One region of the Vibrio sp. nBUS_14 genome, then DNA from elsewhere that is predicted to be linked to it. Evidence: predicted binding sites of a transcription regulator. Region 1 holds the regulator's gene; each other region holds the start of a gene.

Region 1 (5,253 bases):
TGAATCAATTTCTGCGAGTTGAGTACCAGCATTCAAGAAAACCGCAGTTCCTGGCAACATGCCTATTTGACTCGTGATGTAGTAACGAGTCATCGACATTGGGGTTAACCCCATTAACAGGTTGATAAGAAAAAACGGGAAAACAGGAATCAGACGTAGAGAGAATAAGTAAAATGCCCCGTCTTTTTCAACACCCTTGTTAATCGTTGCTAACTTGTCGCCAAACTTGGTTTGAATCCAGTCACGTAAAAGGTAACGGCTACTCAAGAAGGCGAGGGTTGCACCAATAGCACTCGCGAAAGACACCAGCAGTAAACTGTTCCAGAAACCAAACAGCGCAGCGCCTAAGAGAGTAACAACTGCAGCGCCAGGGATTGAGAAAGCCGTGATCATGACATAGGCGGCAAAATAAATCGCAGTAGCAACAATAAAGTTGCTCGCGATGTAGTCGTTCAAAACTGCTTGTTGAGTCTTCGCATTTTCAAGTGTTAGGTATTGGCCGAAATTGACGCCTAATAGGACGATGATTACGACCAACACGATACCCAATATCATTTTCTTACTCATTGATACTTCCTCTAATTTTTTAATGCATACCATTAGTATAGATAGACAGGCAAAGCATAGATTAACTTTCAACAGATATAAAAAAGCCGCAAGAATGCGGCTTAGTTATGTAGATAGTTTGAACTGACAATATTAATTGATGCGACTGATAAGCTCTTCACGACGTTGCTGCGGTATAACAGACCAATGAGTACCATTGATCGCACCTTCTAGCGCCCAAAGCAGCTCAATGTTGACAGAGGATGCATGCGATTCCTTGATGGCGTTAAATGCGTTTACAGAGCCAGATTCATATAAGCATTCTACGGAATCGATTCCCGCCTTTTTCAACATACGCTCGGTAGCCAATCGAAGGTTAGGGAGGTCCTTTAGTCGAGTTGGCTTAGCAGAAGACTGCTCAGCTTTCTCTTCTTTAGCAAAACCCAGAGACGTCGTAGCAAGCTGCAAGATTTTCTCTTGGTCTTGCCATAAACCTTCCGGTAATGCGAAATACTTAGTGACGACAGGGAAACCACGTTTTTTGTAGACGTATGGTTGAAACCCTTGTTGCTCGAATTGCCTTGTTGTGTCTTTGTCCGCTCTTATGTGCAGCTGGTCATTTACAACCAGAGCAAACATAGTGTCATCAGCAAAAAGCCCGAATCCACCAAACATTGAGCGTGATTTTATTTTTCCTAGGGGCTCAAATAATTTCATTGAGTCCTTTAGTATCGGTTTATCCATGTTATTTATCTCGGTGTATTTGAACTACGCCACCAAATAAGCAGGTCCGAAAGATTAGCAAAATGTTGCAATTAAATTGTCAATAAGCCGTAAATTACCAGATTGTTAGTAACTACTGCATTTTGCCATCGGTAACCCCGCTACCATACCAACGAGTGGTTTAGGCCGGAAGCTTTGCGTCTCACTCTTTCAAGTGGTTTGCCCTGTGCGTGACTGACTGATTGAATAGAATAAAGTTTTTGTTGAATTAGGCTCACACCTGATATTTAAAAATGTGATGTTGCTCCAATTAATGATCTTGATGATGTGCAACTAGGTTTATTTTGTCTGCTTATAAAAAAAGCGCACCCAAAGGTGCGCTTAATGAAATTAAACTCGATTTATCAATTAATTTAACGTTTTAACTGTGCTTCGCTCAACAATTTCAGGGTGCATTTCAAAGACACGTTTTTCATGATCTTTATCTTTAATGCGTTCCAACAAAATTTCGAATGCATTTTTACCAACACGACGCTTAGGTTGGTGAACCGTTGTCAATGGTGGAGAGAAGTATTCTGCAAGTTCAATGTTGTCGTAACCGATAACCGAAATATCTTCAGGAATGCGAATGTCTTGCTGTTGCAGGCGACTCATTAGGCCAAGTGCCATTGTGTCGTTAAAACAGAACACAGCGGTAGGGCGATCTTCCATCTGAGCAATTTTATCAGCCGCAAGTACAGCGGTATCACACTCGAAGTTACCTTCAATGATGAGCTTTTCGTCGGTTTCGACCTTCGCTTCATTGAGTGCGCGTTTGTAACCCGCGATGCGTTCTACACATGCTGCTTTGTCTAAGTGGCCACTTAAACAAGCAATCTTTGTGTGACCACGTTCTAGCAGGTATTTGGTTGCTAGATAGCCGCCTTCTTCAGAGTTATCGATGATCTTATCAGCCTGAGAGGTTTCAGGGCCCCAATCCATGACAACTTTTGGGATATCAGCATGGCGATCTAACATGCCACGAAGTTCTTCTGTTAAGTCAGAACACATAACCAAGATGCCATCTACACGTTTTTCTGCAAGCATTCGAATGTAGTCACGTTGCTTCTCATAGATACCACCTGTGTTACACAGAATCAAAGTGTAACCTTGACGGTAGCAGTAGCTTTCAACACCATCGATCACTTCCGAGAAGAAAAGGTTTGTTGATTGAGTCACTAGCATGCCGATAGTACGTGTTGAATTGCATTTCAAGCTACGAGCAACAGCACTTGGCGCGTAGTTTAATTCGTCTACGGCTTTGTTTACTTTCTCTTGAGTCGCTTCTGCAACAAAACGTGTTTTGTTGATTACGTGAGAAACGGTGGTAGTTGATACGCCTGCTAAGCGAGCGACATCTTTTATAGTGGCCATGGTTTTATCCTATTATAGAAGCTACTTTCCCAAGTACGGAATAAAGCAGCCGTTAAGCTACCTAACTAAGAGCTTAAATTTGTAGGGCTCTTTGGGGTATTAAAGTGCTAAAAAACAAAAAACCGCTATTGAGCGGCTTGTCTTAACACCGAAATGCTCTGAACTTAAATAAGCATAGCATTTCGTGAATGTTTCATATTTTATCGTTTGCGGTCACAATTTTAGACTGACTAGAAATTACTCGCAATAAAATTCACCCAGAAATCTGGGTGAATTGTCACATTCTATTGAATTTGTTTACTTAATCATCAGCGAATCTTATTCACCCGCTAAATACTGAGTGTCCAGATTACAGAAGGCAACGAGAAGAGAGGCAATCGATGCATAGAAACCGAATGAATCGATCTCACGACATCTAGCGTTGAACTTTGGTACCCAAGTAAGAAGTTGTTGTTCAATAAACTGTTGTTGAACAGCGAACGATTTTTCTAATTCTTCTTCAAGCTCAGTTTCATTTGAACGGATGATGAGATTACCAAGGAAATCAAGTTCGATAGCAATGTGGTCTGCTGGCTCTTTCAGATCTTGGTTTACCACCAAGTTGTGCTTAGCCATGATATCTTCCATGTCTTTAGCTGGCTTGTCGTTTAACAGACCCGTTTTGCCGATATACATTGAAGCGTAAGGTAGAGCACCATGTTTATCTGTCTTTAAGAATAGATCGCAGAAGTCAGCAGACAGTTCTAGTTGGGCATCTTCACGTGTTTGTAGACGGTTCAATGCGTCTACCAGAGTGTCAATCGCAGGCTTAAGTGTTTCGTTTTCGCCTAAACCAGTCAGAAAAGAACGAATCTCAACAGAATGGTAGTGATCGAGTTCTTCTTGTGTGAGCTCTTTAGCGAACAAGCTTGATAGCCACCAGTATATTTCAGCTCTTTGTTCGTTGAATGCTTTCGTATCTTTCATTTCATAGATCCTGATTTAGTCTTGTGATGTTTATATACCCAAGCATCGTGAAATCATTTGGGCATAAGCACACCAAGGCTCAATAACAAGGTTATTTGCTAAACGCAAAGTGACTCGTTAGTCGTAATGCCTATATTGAATTGCGATGGACGGTAAATAGCAAGGTTTTAGATTGTCTTGTATCAAAAAAGATTCATGTTTCTCGCTTTTATCTGCTGTACCACTAGAATTGTTACTAGTTATGAATAGAATGGTTACTGAAACTATTAAATAAGAAAAGTGGTGTAGATGAGCTATCACGTATTAGTCGTAGAAGATGATGTGGTAACCCGCAGTAAGCTGGTTGGATATTTCCAAAACGAAGGTTACACAGTGAGTGAAGCGGAAAGCGGCGCTCAAATGAGAAACGTGTTGGAAGAAAACAACGTTGACCTCATTATGCTAGACATCAACTTACCAGGCGAAGATGGATTGATGCTAACTCGCGAATTACGCAGTCAATCGGACATTGGGATTATTTTAGTTACTGGACGCACGGATAGCATCGACAAAATTGTAGGCCTAGAAATGGGCGCAGACGATTATGTTACTAAACCCATCGAACTGCGCGAGTTATTAGTTCGAGTTAAAAACTTACTTTGGCGTATTGCTGCTGCTCGTAAAACAGCGGTGGGTGCGGCAGTTGAAGCAGAAGACGAATCTGTGGTTCGTTTTGGTGAGTGGACGTTTGATATCCCTCGTCGTGCTTTAAGTAAAAACGGTGAGCCAGTTAAGCTGACTAAAGCAGAATATGAGCTGCTCGTTGCGCTTTCTTCTTACCCTAACCAAGTGCTAAGTCGTGAACGTATTTTGAACATGATCAGCCACCGAGTGGATGCTCCAAATGACCGAACCATCGACGTGTTAATCCGTCGCATGCGTGCGAAGATGGAGTTTGACCCTAAGAACCCACAAATCTTTGTGACGGTTCACGGTGAAGGTTACATGTTTGCTGGTGACTGATTCTCTTCGGGAGTTCTAGTCAGCAACAAAATTTGAACGTAAAAAAGCCGAGACATCATTGATGTCTCGGCTTTTTATTTGCGTTTTATCGCTTATCGCTTATCGCTTATCGCTTTCTTGACGATTCATGAGTGGCTCGAAAGTCGTTATATAAAAGCAGTGACACTAAAGTAGATACTTGAAATCAAGAACTCTCATTAAGACTGCGCAGCAGAAGCTACACCATCGTCCTCTTCTAAAATAGAAGGCTCAGGGATAACCGAAGGTTCTTCGATATTGTCATTGCTTGTGTCTAGCCAATCACGGAGACTTTGCCAAACTAACCCCATTGTTTCGTACCAGTAACGTTCTGTCTGTTCAAGATAGAGCGCTTTAGGCATGTACTTATTCCAAGGTTCAACAATGCCTTCTTGTGCAAGGTAGTTGGTTGGTGCGGGTAATGGCTTCATACCTGCCGCATGGAATTCATTCAATGCGCGAGTCATGTGGCTCGCCGATGTTACTAACACCATATTTTTATTTTTAACGAATGCGGCCGCTTGGCGCGCCTCTTCCCACGTGTCTTTAGCGGTTTCAAGCAGAATGATATCGGGTTTTGCTACG
Region 2 (5,253 bases), 1.5 Mb from region 1:
GTTTGGCGAACCATTCGGGTTGTTCGGGTATTGCTGCGTTTGGTTACCGTTGTTATCAACGTAACGTAGAGCAACCGTCCCTGAGTTTTCAATCGCGTTTAGGTGGTCGTTATCACGCACTTCTACGCGGCCTTCACCGTGAGAAACAGCGATTGGCATACGAGAACCTTCCATACCATTGAAGAACACTGAATCAGACTTCTGAACTTCAACTAAACTGAAGCGAGCTTCAAAACGCTCTGATTCGTTACGAACGAAACGAGGCCAGTATTCTGCGCCTGGGATTAGCTCACGTAAGTTAGATAACATCTGACAACCGTTACACACACCTAAAGAGAAGGTATCTTCACGCTTGAAGAAGCTTTCAAATTGCTCACGAGTCGAATCGTTAAACAGAACCGACTTAGCCCAACCTTCACCAGCGCCTAGTACGTCACCGTAAGAGAAGCCACCACATGCTACAAGGCCGTTATAATCATCAAGTACCGCTTGACCAGTAAGGATGTCGCTCATGTGAATATCAGTCGCTTCGAAGCCTGCACGGTCGAATGCTGCTGCCATTTCAACGTGAGAGTTAACACCCTGCTCACGTAGAATCGCCATTTTAGGCTTAGCGCCTTTATTTATCATAGAGCCAGCTATGAACGGTGCTGCAATGTCTTCGTTTACGTCAAAGCTTAGTTTCACGTTCAGACCTGGGTCTGAGTTGTCTTTCTTCGCTTCGTGTTCTTGGTCTGCACAGATTGGGTTATCACGTAGACCTTGCATCTTGTGCGTGGTTTCAGCCCAGATAGTACGAAGCTCAGTACGGCTACGTTGGATTACAACGTCTGCACCTGACTTAATCACTACTTCGTCTGATGCTTCAACAGAACCGATTACGTGTGAACACGCTTCTAGGCCGTTGGCTGCAAGCGTAGAAAGAACTGCGTCTAGGTCGTCGTTACGAACTTGGATTACCGCACCTAGCTCTTCGTTGAAGAGCGCTGCTAACGTATCTTCGCTATTCTCTGATGCAGATAAAAGCGCTGCAATATCAGCATTAACACCACAGTGACCTGCGAACGCCATTTCAGCCAGCGTTACGAATAGACCGCCATCGCCTTTATCGTGGTAAGCCACAACTTGGTCGTTCGCTACAAGTGCTTGAACACCTTCGTAGAAACCTTTTAGCTGTGCTGCGTTGTCTACGTCTGCTGGCTTATCACCAAGCTGCTTATAAACCTGAGCAAGTGCTGTTGCGCCCATGCGGTTTTGGCCGTTACCTAGGTCGATAAGAATCAGTGAAGTATTGCCTAGTCCTTCAAGGTTATCAGGGGTACGCAATTGAGGAGTAATAGTTTTACGAACATCTTCAACACGTGCAAACGCAGTGATAACAAGAGATAGCGGAGATGTTACTTCTTTCTGCTCGCCGTTCTCTTCCCACTTGGTCTTCATCGACATTGAGTCTTTACCTACTGGGATAGTAAGACCCAGTGCCGGACATAGCTCTTCACCGACGGCTTTAACTGCTTCGTAAAGACCAGCATCTTCACCTGGGTGACCTGCTGGAGACATCCAGTTAGCTGACAATTTAATGTGTTTAATATCGCCGATGTTGGTCGCTGCGATGTTAGTGATTGCTTCACCAACCGCTAGACGAGCTGATGCGCCGAAGTCTAGTAGTGCCACTGGCGTACGCTCACCAAGAGACATTGCCTCACCGTGGTAAGTGTCGTAACTAGCTGCGGTTACCGCACAGTTTGCTACTGGAACCTGCCATGGGCCAACCATTTGGTCACGAGCGACAAGGCCTGTTACCGAGCGGTCACCGATAGTAATAAGGAAGGTTTTCTCTGCCACGGTTGGTAGGCGAAGGATACGGTCAACCGCTTCGTTCAGCTCGATACCAGAACGGTCAATCGCAGAATTGTTTGCTTTTAGCGTCTTCGCATCACGGTTCATCTTAGGTGTTTTACCTAATAGGATGTCCATTGGCATGTCGATTGGCGTGTTGTCGAAGTGAGAATCTTCTAATTTAAGATCACGTTCTTCTGTTGCTTTACCAACCACCGCGTAAGGTGCGCGTTCACGTTTACAAATCGCGTCGAATGTTGCCATGTCTTTATCAGCAACCGCCATAACGTAACGCTCTTGAGATTCGTTACACCAGATCTCAAGTGGGCTCATGCCCGGCTCATCGTTTGGCACGTCACGTAGATTAAAGATACCGCCACGCTCGCCATCGTCTACTAGCTCAGGAAGTGCATTCGAGATACCGCCTGCGCCCACATCGTGGATGAATGCGATTGGGTTCGCATTACCAAGCTGCCAACAACGGTCGATCACTTCCTGACAACGACGTTCCATTTCTGGATTTTCACGCTGTACAGAAGCAAAATCTAAGTCTTCAGAAGAAGAACCAGAATCCATTGAAGATGCAGCACCGCCACCAAGGCCGATGTTCATCGCAGGACCACCAAGAACGATTAGGCTTGCACCTACTGGAATCTCTTTCTTCTGAACATGATCATCACGAATGTTACCTAGACCACCAGCCAGCATGATTGGCTTGTGGTAACCACGTACTTCTTCACCTGCGTGAGAGTTTACTTTCTCTTCGTAAGTACGGAAGTAACCTAGTAGGTTTGGACGACCAAATTCGTTGTTGAATGCTGCGCCACCAAGAGGACCTTCAAGCATGATATCCAAAGCAGTAACGATACGGCTCGGCTTACCAAAGTCAGTTTCCCAAGGTTGAACGAAGTTCGGGATCTTAAGGTTAGATACAGAGAAAGCAACCAGACCCGCTTTTGGCTTACCACCAATACCTGTCGCGCCTTCATCACGGATTTCACCGCCTGAACCTGTTGATGCGCCCGGCCATGGAGAGATTGCCGTTGGGTGGTTGTGCGTTTCAACTTTCATCAAGATGTGTGTTTTCTCTTGGTGATAGTTGTACTGACGAGTTTCTGGATCTGGGAAGAAACGACCGACTTCAGAACCTGTCATTACCGCTGCATTATCTTTATAAGCAGACAGAACGTGTTCTGGTGTCGTTTCAAAGGTGTTCTTAATCATCTTGAACAATGATTTTTCTTGCTTAACGCCATCGATAGTCCAATCAGCGTTAAAGATCTTGTGACGACAGTGCTCTGAGTTCGCTTGTGCGAACATCATTAGCTCGATGTCAGTCGGGTTACGACCTAGCTTTTCAGTGAAGCTTTCAAAAAGGTAATCAATTTCATCTTCTGCAAGCGCAAGACCTAGGGTAACGTTTGCTTGTTCGAGCGCTTTACGTCCGCCAGTTAATAGGTCAACTTCCGCATAAGGAGCAGGTTCAGCAACAATAAATAGTGCTGCGGCCGATTCGAAGTCAGTGAAAACCACTTCCATCATACGGTCGTGCAAGATTGCTTTCAGCTCAACAAGTTGAAGCTCAGAAAGTTCAGAAGAAGTTTCAATGTAGAAAGCGGTACCGCGCTCTAGACGTGACACTTTAGCCAGTCCACAGTTGTGTGCGATATCAGTTGATTTTGAAGACCAAGGCGAGATAGTGCCTGGACGTGGCGTTGCAAGCAGCAATAAACCTTCAGGTTCATGCTCTTCAATCGTTGGACCGTAAGTCAGTAGCTTTTCTAGCTTCTCAACTTCAGACGCATCTAGGTCTGCCGTTAAATCAGCAAAGTGGGCAAACTCAGCGTAAATACCTGTTACAGGTAAGCTTAATTCACGACAAAGCTCTAAAAGCTTGTTAACACGAAACTCAGATAGAGCTGGGGAGCCACGCAAAATTCTCATGTGCTTAGGTCTCTTATGCAGTTGATTAAGGTGATATTGGAATAAATTCAGTGGGTTATAGGAACAACCTAACTGTTTTCTTCGAAGCTATTCCCGAAGGTTAACAAACCTATGCCGATTCCACCTCTTCAATGCGAGCGCATTATAAAGCATTTCTTTTTGTGACGTAACACCAAAAGCAACCGTTTGCGTTATTTTTTTCATCTAACGATATAAATGACAGTTTTGCTGCATTTATCAGCACTTTTACAACTGTTTAAATAAACCTGCTTTGCCAGCCTTGCGGGGTTTGGTATAAAGGGGCTTCCACTTTTCGAGATTTCATTTTGATGCCTAAATTTACGCTCATCTTTTCGTCCAAATTCCTTCTGCTTGCTATTGCTCTTTTTGGACTAGCTGGATGCCAGATTGAGTCTGAACCTAAAAGTGTCCTTGAGCAGATACGAGATCGCGGCGTTCTGCGTGTCGGCACACTGAATAACCAACTCTCTTATTACATTGGTCCCGATGGCCCTGCTGGCTTAGATTATGAACTGGCTCGTGAGTTTGCTAAAGAGCTTGGTGTAAAGCTTGAAGTTAAACCTGCATACCGCTTATCCGGCCTATTCCCTGCGTTGAAGAAAGGCGAAATCGATCTTATCGCGACTGGGTTAACACAAAACAACAACCTGACACGTACGTATCGCGCTGCGCCTGCTTATTACTACGTAAGCCAACAAGTCGTGTACAAGAAAGGTCAATGGCGACCAAGAAATCTCGATCAACTGATCAAGTTTGAGAACGATCGTCAGGCCGAGTTTGTAAAAAAACAATCTGAATCAGAAGAAACGGCATCAAATGAAACACTGACGCCATCTTTAGTTGTGGTGAAAGACTCACACTTTGAACCAACACTAAAACAGCTTCAGAATACACACGATGACTTTATCTACGATGCGGTCGGGAATGCAGACATCAATGACCTGCTAAAAGAAGTATCAACCGGAGAGCGATTGTTTACTGTTGCAGACTCCATTGAACTTTCATTGGCTCAGCGTTTATACCCTGATGTGGCTCTTGCTTTCGAACTCACTGAAGACCAACCTATCTCTTGGTATTTAGAACGTTCAGAAGATGAGAGTCTGTATGCGTTGCTGATTGAGTTCTTCGGTAACCTTAAACAGTCAGGTGAACTGGCTTCACTGGAAGAGAAATACATCGGTCACATTAGTACCTTTGACTACGTTGATACTCGTGCTTTTATCCGTGCATTGGACAGCAAGCTACCAAAATGGTCACCACTATTTCAGCAATACTCACAAGAATTTGATTGGCGCTTAATCGCTGCTTTGGCATACCAAGAGTCACACTGGAACCCAGTCGCGCGTTCTCCAACCGGTGTTCGTGGCATGATGATGTTGACGCTGCCAACCGCGAAGAGCGTAGGTGTAACCAATCGTCTTGATCCTAAACAATCGGTACAAGGTGGCG
Region 3 (5,253 bases), 500 kb from region 1:
TCGGCAAGCGTTTTGATCCTAAATTGAAGGGCAGCGCGAAAGGCCAACAAGATCTTATCAAGAAGATCACTGAACAGTTGGATCATGTAGAAAGCTTGGATGATGATCGCATCATTCGTCGCTACATGGAAATGATCACAGCAACGCTTCGTACTAACTACTATCAGTTAGACGACAATAAACAGTCTAAACCTTGGTTGGCTCTGAAAATGAGACCAAGCGAGATTCCAGACATCCCAGCGCCGGTTCCTGCGTTTGAGATCTTCGTTTATGCACCAGACATTGAAGGTGTGCATTTACGTGGCGGCAAAGTCGCCCGTGGTGGTTTACGTTGGTCAGATCGTCAAGAGGATTTCCGTACTGAGATTCTAGGCCTAGTTAAAGCGCAACAAGTTAAGAACACAGTAATTGTACCGGTTGGTGCAAAAGGTGGTTTCGTTTGTAAGCGTCAGCACATGATGTCTGGCCGTGATGAAATTTTTGCTGAAGGTCAACGTTGTTACAAGCGCTTCATCCGTGCATTACTAGATGTATCAGACAACATCATTGAAGGCGAGGTTATCCCACCTAAGAGTGTTGTTCGTCACGATGAAGATGACCCGTACTTGGTTGTTGCTGCCGATAAAGGTACTGCAACGTTCTCAGATCTAGCAAACTCAGTATCTGATGAATACAACTTCTGGTTAGGTGATGCGTTTGCCTCTGGTGGTTCTAACGGTTACGACCATAAAGCGATGGGTATCACCGCGAAAGGTGGTTGGGAATCTGTTAAGCGTCACTTCCGTGAAATGGGCATCAACTGTCAAACAACGGATTTTACTGCTATCGGTGTAGGTGATATGGCGGGCGATGTGTTTGGTAACGGCATGCTGTTGTCTAAGCATATTCGTATACAAGCTGCGTTTAACCACATGCATATCTTCATCGACCCGAATCCAGAATCAGCATCAAGCTGGGTAGAGCGTGAGCGCTTGTTTAATCTACCTCGATCAAGCTGGGAAGATTACAACAAAGACCTTATCTCTCAAGGTGGTGGTATCTTCTCTCGTCGAGCGAAGTCTATCTCTCTTACGCCTGAAATTCAGAAAATGCTGGGGACCAAGAAAGCATCAATGGCACCGAATGACTTGATCAAAGCGATCTTGTCTATGCAGGTTGATCTTCTTTGGAATGGCGGTATCGGTACATACGTTAAGTCTTCAAACGAGACTCATACTGATGTGGGTGACCGTGCAAATGACGTGCTTCGTATCGATGGCTGTGACCTGAAAGCTAAGGTTGTTGGTGAAGGCGGTAACTTGGGTATGACTCAATTGGGTCGTATTGAATACGCGCTTACGGGTGGCCGCGTTAATACTGATTTCGTTGATAACGTTGGCGGTGTTGACTGTTCAGATAATGAAGTAAACATTAAGATCTTCTTGAATGGTTTGGTGTCTAATGGTGATCTAACCGTTAAGCAACGTAACCAAGTGCTTGAATCGATGGAAGATGAAGTGGGCGAAATCGTACTAGACGACGCATATTGCCAAGCTGAGTCTATTTCGGTTACTGAGCATCAAGGTGTTGGCTTAGTAAAAGAGCAAATCCGCTTTATTCATACAATGGAAAAAGCAGGGTACTTGGATCGTGGTTTGGAATACATCCCAGATGACGAAACACTGCTTGAGCGTGAAAAGCAGGGCCAAGGCCTAACAAGACCAGAGCTTTCTGTACTTGTCGCTTACGGTAAAATGGTACTTAAAGAAGATCTTGTTAGTGATGATATCGCTAATGATGAATTCCATGCTCAACAGCTTATGCAATACTTCCCAACAGCGTTACGTCGTAACTATTATCAGCATATGGATAACCATCCATTACGCTCTGAAATCATTGCGACGGCATTGGCTAACCAAATGGTTAACGAAATGGGTTGTAACTTCGTTACTCGTCTGCAAGAAGAGACGGGCGCAAATATCGTTGATATTGCAAATGCTTACGCAGCATCACGTGAAATCTACGGTCTTGGTAAAGTTCTGAAGAGCATCCGTGAACTGGACAATGTTTCAAGTTCTGAAGCTCAATATGAATTGATCTACCATGTTCGCCGTACACTTCGTCGTTTGGCTCGTTGGTTGTTAAGAAACCGTACTGGTAAACAGTCAGTGAAAGCATTGATTGAACTTTACCAAGGCGATGTTCTTACTATCACAGAGAAACTGGATGAAAACCTAGTGGCTTCTGAAGTAGAAGAGCATAACGCAATGGCACAGCTATGGATTGAGCAAGGCGTAAACGCTGAGTTGGCTAATTCAGTCGCGCGTTTGTCTAGCTTGTACTCAGCACTGGATATATCCACAGTGGCTCGCGAAACAGGTAAAACAGTACAACAAGCGTCTAAGCTTTACTTTAACCTTGGTGACCGCCTGTCTTTGCACTGGTTCTTGAAGCAAATTAATGGCCAAGCAGTAGACAACAACTGGCAAGCGCTGGCACGTGCAGCATTCAGGGAAGATCTGGATTGGCAGCAACGTCAGCTAACGGGCCAAGTACTTAACTGCGGTTGTGCTTCAGATATCGATGTGATTAAAGCACTTGATGACTGGATGGAAAGTAACTCGGTTTCTCTGCATCGTTGGGAAAGTATCTTGAACGAATTCAAAGTCGGTTCAGTTCATGAGTTTGCTAAGTTCTCAGTAGCACTGCGTGAATTGATGCTATTGAATCTAAACTGCATGTCGACAGACTAGCGATTAGATAAAAACGAAAAGAAACAAGGGCAGACTATATTAGGTCTGCCTTTTTCGTTTGGCTGAACAGTGTTATTTGGCAGAGCAATGTCATTTGGCTGAATAGTGAATGACGTGTCCAATTATTTCGTTGAGTCACTTATGCTTGGGCAAGTTAACTTATGCTCGTTACACGAATAATAATGAAATAGCTATTCACCGGAGTATACGGTAACGTTTGCTTAATAATAAACCTCATTCGTTAGCAAACTCGATTATCTTACCCTTACAGACAGTAATAGATTGAATAGTTGGGTAAATAAGTAAATAATATTGCCCCGTTTACACGGCGCTTTTTTCTATCGGAGGCACAATGCTTTACCGTCTAGCCAGAACTGGCTTTTTTCAACTTGATGCCGAAAAGGCTCATGATCTTGCAATTCAAAATTTCAAACGCTTTACTGGCACACCTATTGATCTTTTGTATCGCCAACAATTACCTCACCGACCTGTAGAGTGCATGGGTCTCACTTTTAAAAACCCAGTTGGCCTTGCTGCCGGCCTAGACAAAAACGGCGAATGTATTGATGCATTTGGTGCAATGGGTTTTGGTTTTGTAGAAGTAGGGACTGTTACTCCTCGCCCACAAGCCGGTAATGACAAACCACGTTTGTTCCGTCTTGTTGAAGCCGAAGGTATTATCAATCGCATGGGTTTTAACAACCTAGGCGTAGATAACCTAATTGAGAATGTTAAGAAGTCTAACTATGACGGTATCTTAGGTATCAATATTGGTAAGAACAAAGACACGCCAATTGAAAAGGGCGCAGAAGATTACATTATCTGTATGGAGAAGGTATACCAATACGCAGGTTACATTGCGGTAAATATCTCTTCACCAAATACTCCAGGACTTCGTTCGCTACAATATGGCGAAGCACTTGATGATCTGTTGTCTGAACTAAAAACCAAGCAATCTGCATTAGAAGCGAAGCATGGCAAATATGTTCCGCTTGCTCTTAAGATCGCTCCGGATCTAAGTGATGACGAAATCAGCCAGATTTGCGAATCATTGATCAAAAATAAGATCGACGGTGTGATCGCAACCAACACGACATTGGATCGCAGTATCGTTGAAGGCATGAAGCATTGCGACGAAGCGGGTGGCCTAAGCGGACGTCCAGTTCAATCTCGAAGTACTGAAGTTGTTCGCAAACTTCACGAAGAGCTGGGTGACCAACTGCCGATCATCGGGGTAGGTGGTGTTGACTCTTACGTTGCTGCAAAAGAGAAAATGATGGCAGGCGCTAAACTTGTACAAGTTTACTCTGGTTTCATCTACAAAGGCCCAGGCCTTGTTCGTGACATCGTTAAAAACCTGTAGTCCGTAAAAGCTTAAGCTATGATCCGGCACCGTCTTGACAAAAGAGACACTGTAACTCACTGAGTTGTAGAGAAAAGCGATAAGAAAGAGGAATTCATTTCCTCTTTTTTTTTGCCTGTTGCGCAGTAAAATTACTGTAATTAGAGGTAATTTTGCGTTTTACCTAACGGAATGGTTCAACAGTGTGAGACGAAATGATGCTTAAACCTAGCGATACATGGAGTTGGTATTACGATGAGCAGCAATGTTCATTGATGCTAAACCTCGGAGAGGATATGATTTTTAAAACGAATCTGGTCCGCAATAAGCTGGTGGACTGCGCTTTTAAAGATAATGAATTCACTGTTGACGATGCATCTTCTTACCAAACCTTCAAAGAACAAATTTCTGGCTTAGAGTTGTCTGAGCCGCGACAAGCCGAGCTTGCACTTTATTGTGTGGCCGCAAAGCGTTTTCATAAGCCTGTACAGCCTAAAAGCTGGTTCTTTGACTCACAAGGTGCGGGCCATGAATATCCTCAAGAAGGGGATATTGTACAAATGAATAACGAGCATAACCTTGGTTACTTCATTGTATTAGAAGTCGGAGAGTGTGCGAGCTTATGTGCATTTGTAGACTTAGAAGAGTTCCTCCTAACGCCTTCAAAAGGGTTACGCTTTGGAGATTCGATTAAAGTCATGCACGATAGAATGACTGACGCGAATGCCATCCTTCATCAAACGCATATTGCGATGGTGGGTTAATCTCTAATCTCTAACCTAAATCATCACTAGAGCATTATTTCGCCAATCATCGCTATAAATAAACCTGTAATACCTTCCCCATAATCGGCTTAATAGCCGATTTTTTTGTGCCTAAAAAAGCCTATCTCAATAAATATGACGTAGTTCATTCATTTGAATGACGTTGTTCACCTATTTAATTTGTAAAAAAAGTATCTTTTTTAACCTCAATTTCGACCGATTTCCCCACTATCGATAGCGGATTTCCTCTGTTTATTCCCTGTTCTTGGTCTTTTGTTGCTAAGTTCCAACCTAAATTTTATCTTGGTATATACCATTATTGGAGTGAATATAAATGCACTCGATGGTTTGAGCCTATTGATGAGTGTTATTTCTGTGAGATTGAGCGTTGTTGTGTTGTAAGGGAGTGCGGGTA

What was found. The regulator PurR, encoded in region 1, represses purine synthesis genes. The targets are predictions, from matches to a motif close to TNANGNAAACGTTTNCNTNA.
Region 2: a site for PurR is predicted at 3,958-3,977, ahead of purL (phosphoribosylformylglycinamidine synthase). Genes of this name have one in related genera too.
Region 3: a site for PurR is predicted at 2,938-2,957, ahead of pyrD (quinone-dependent dihydroorotate dehydrogenase). Genes of this name have one in related genera too.

The regions. Positions count from the first base shown of each region.
Region 1 is NZ_CP179206.1:2,417,273-2,422,525, reverse strand. Features, by position in the region: gene ACMAZD_RS11335 (TVP38/TMEM64 family protein) at 1-567, opposite strand, end outside; gene ACMAZD_RS11330 (TfoX/Sxy family DNA transformation protein) at 700-1,290, opposite strand; cyclic di-GMP riboswitch class I at 1,418-1,503, opposite strand; gene purR (HTH-type transcriptional repressor PurR) at 1,678-2,682, opposite strand; gene torD (molecular chaperone TorD) at 3,001-3,648, opposite strand; gene torR (two-component system response regulator TorR) at 3,937-4,650, shown strand; gene elyC (envelope biogenesis factor ElyC) at 4,848-5,253, opposite strand, start outside.
Region 2 is NZ_CP179206.1:927,497-932,749, reverse strand. Features, by position in the region: gene purL (phosphoribosylformylglycinamidine synthase) at 1-3,783, opposite strand, end outside; gene mltF (membrane-bound lytic murein transglycosylase MltF) at 4,113-5,253, shown strand, end outside.
Region 3 is NZ_CP179206.1:1,913,786-1,919,038, reverse strand. Features, by position in the region: gene ACMAZD_RS08975 (NAD-glutamate dehydrogenase) at 1-2,732, shown strand, start outside; gene pyrD (quinone-dependent dihydroorotate dehydrogenase) at 3,085-4,095, shown strand; gene ACMAZD_RS08965 (cell division protein ZapC) at 4,290-4,838, shown strand.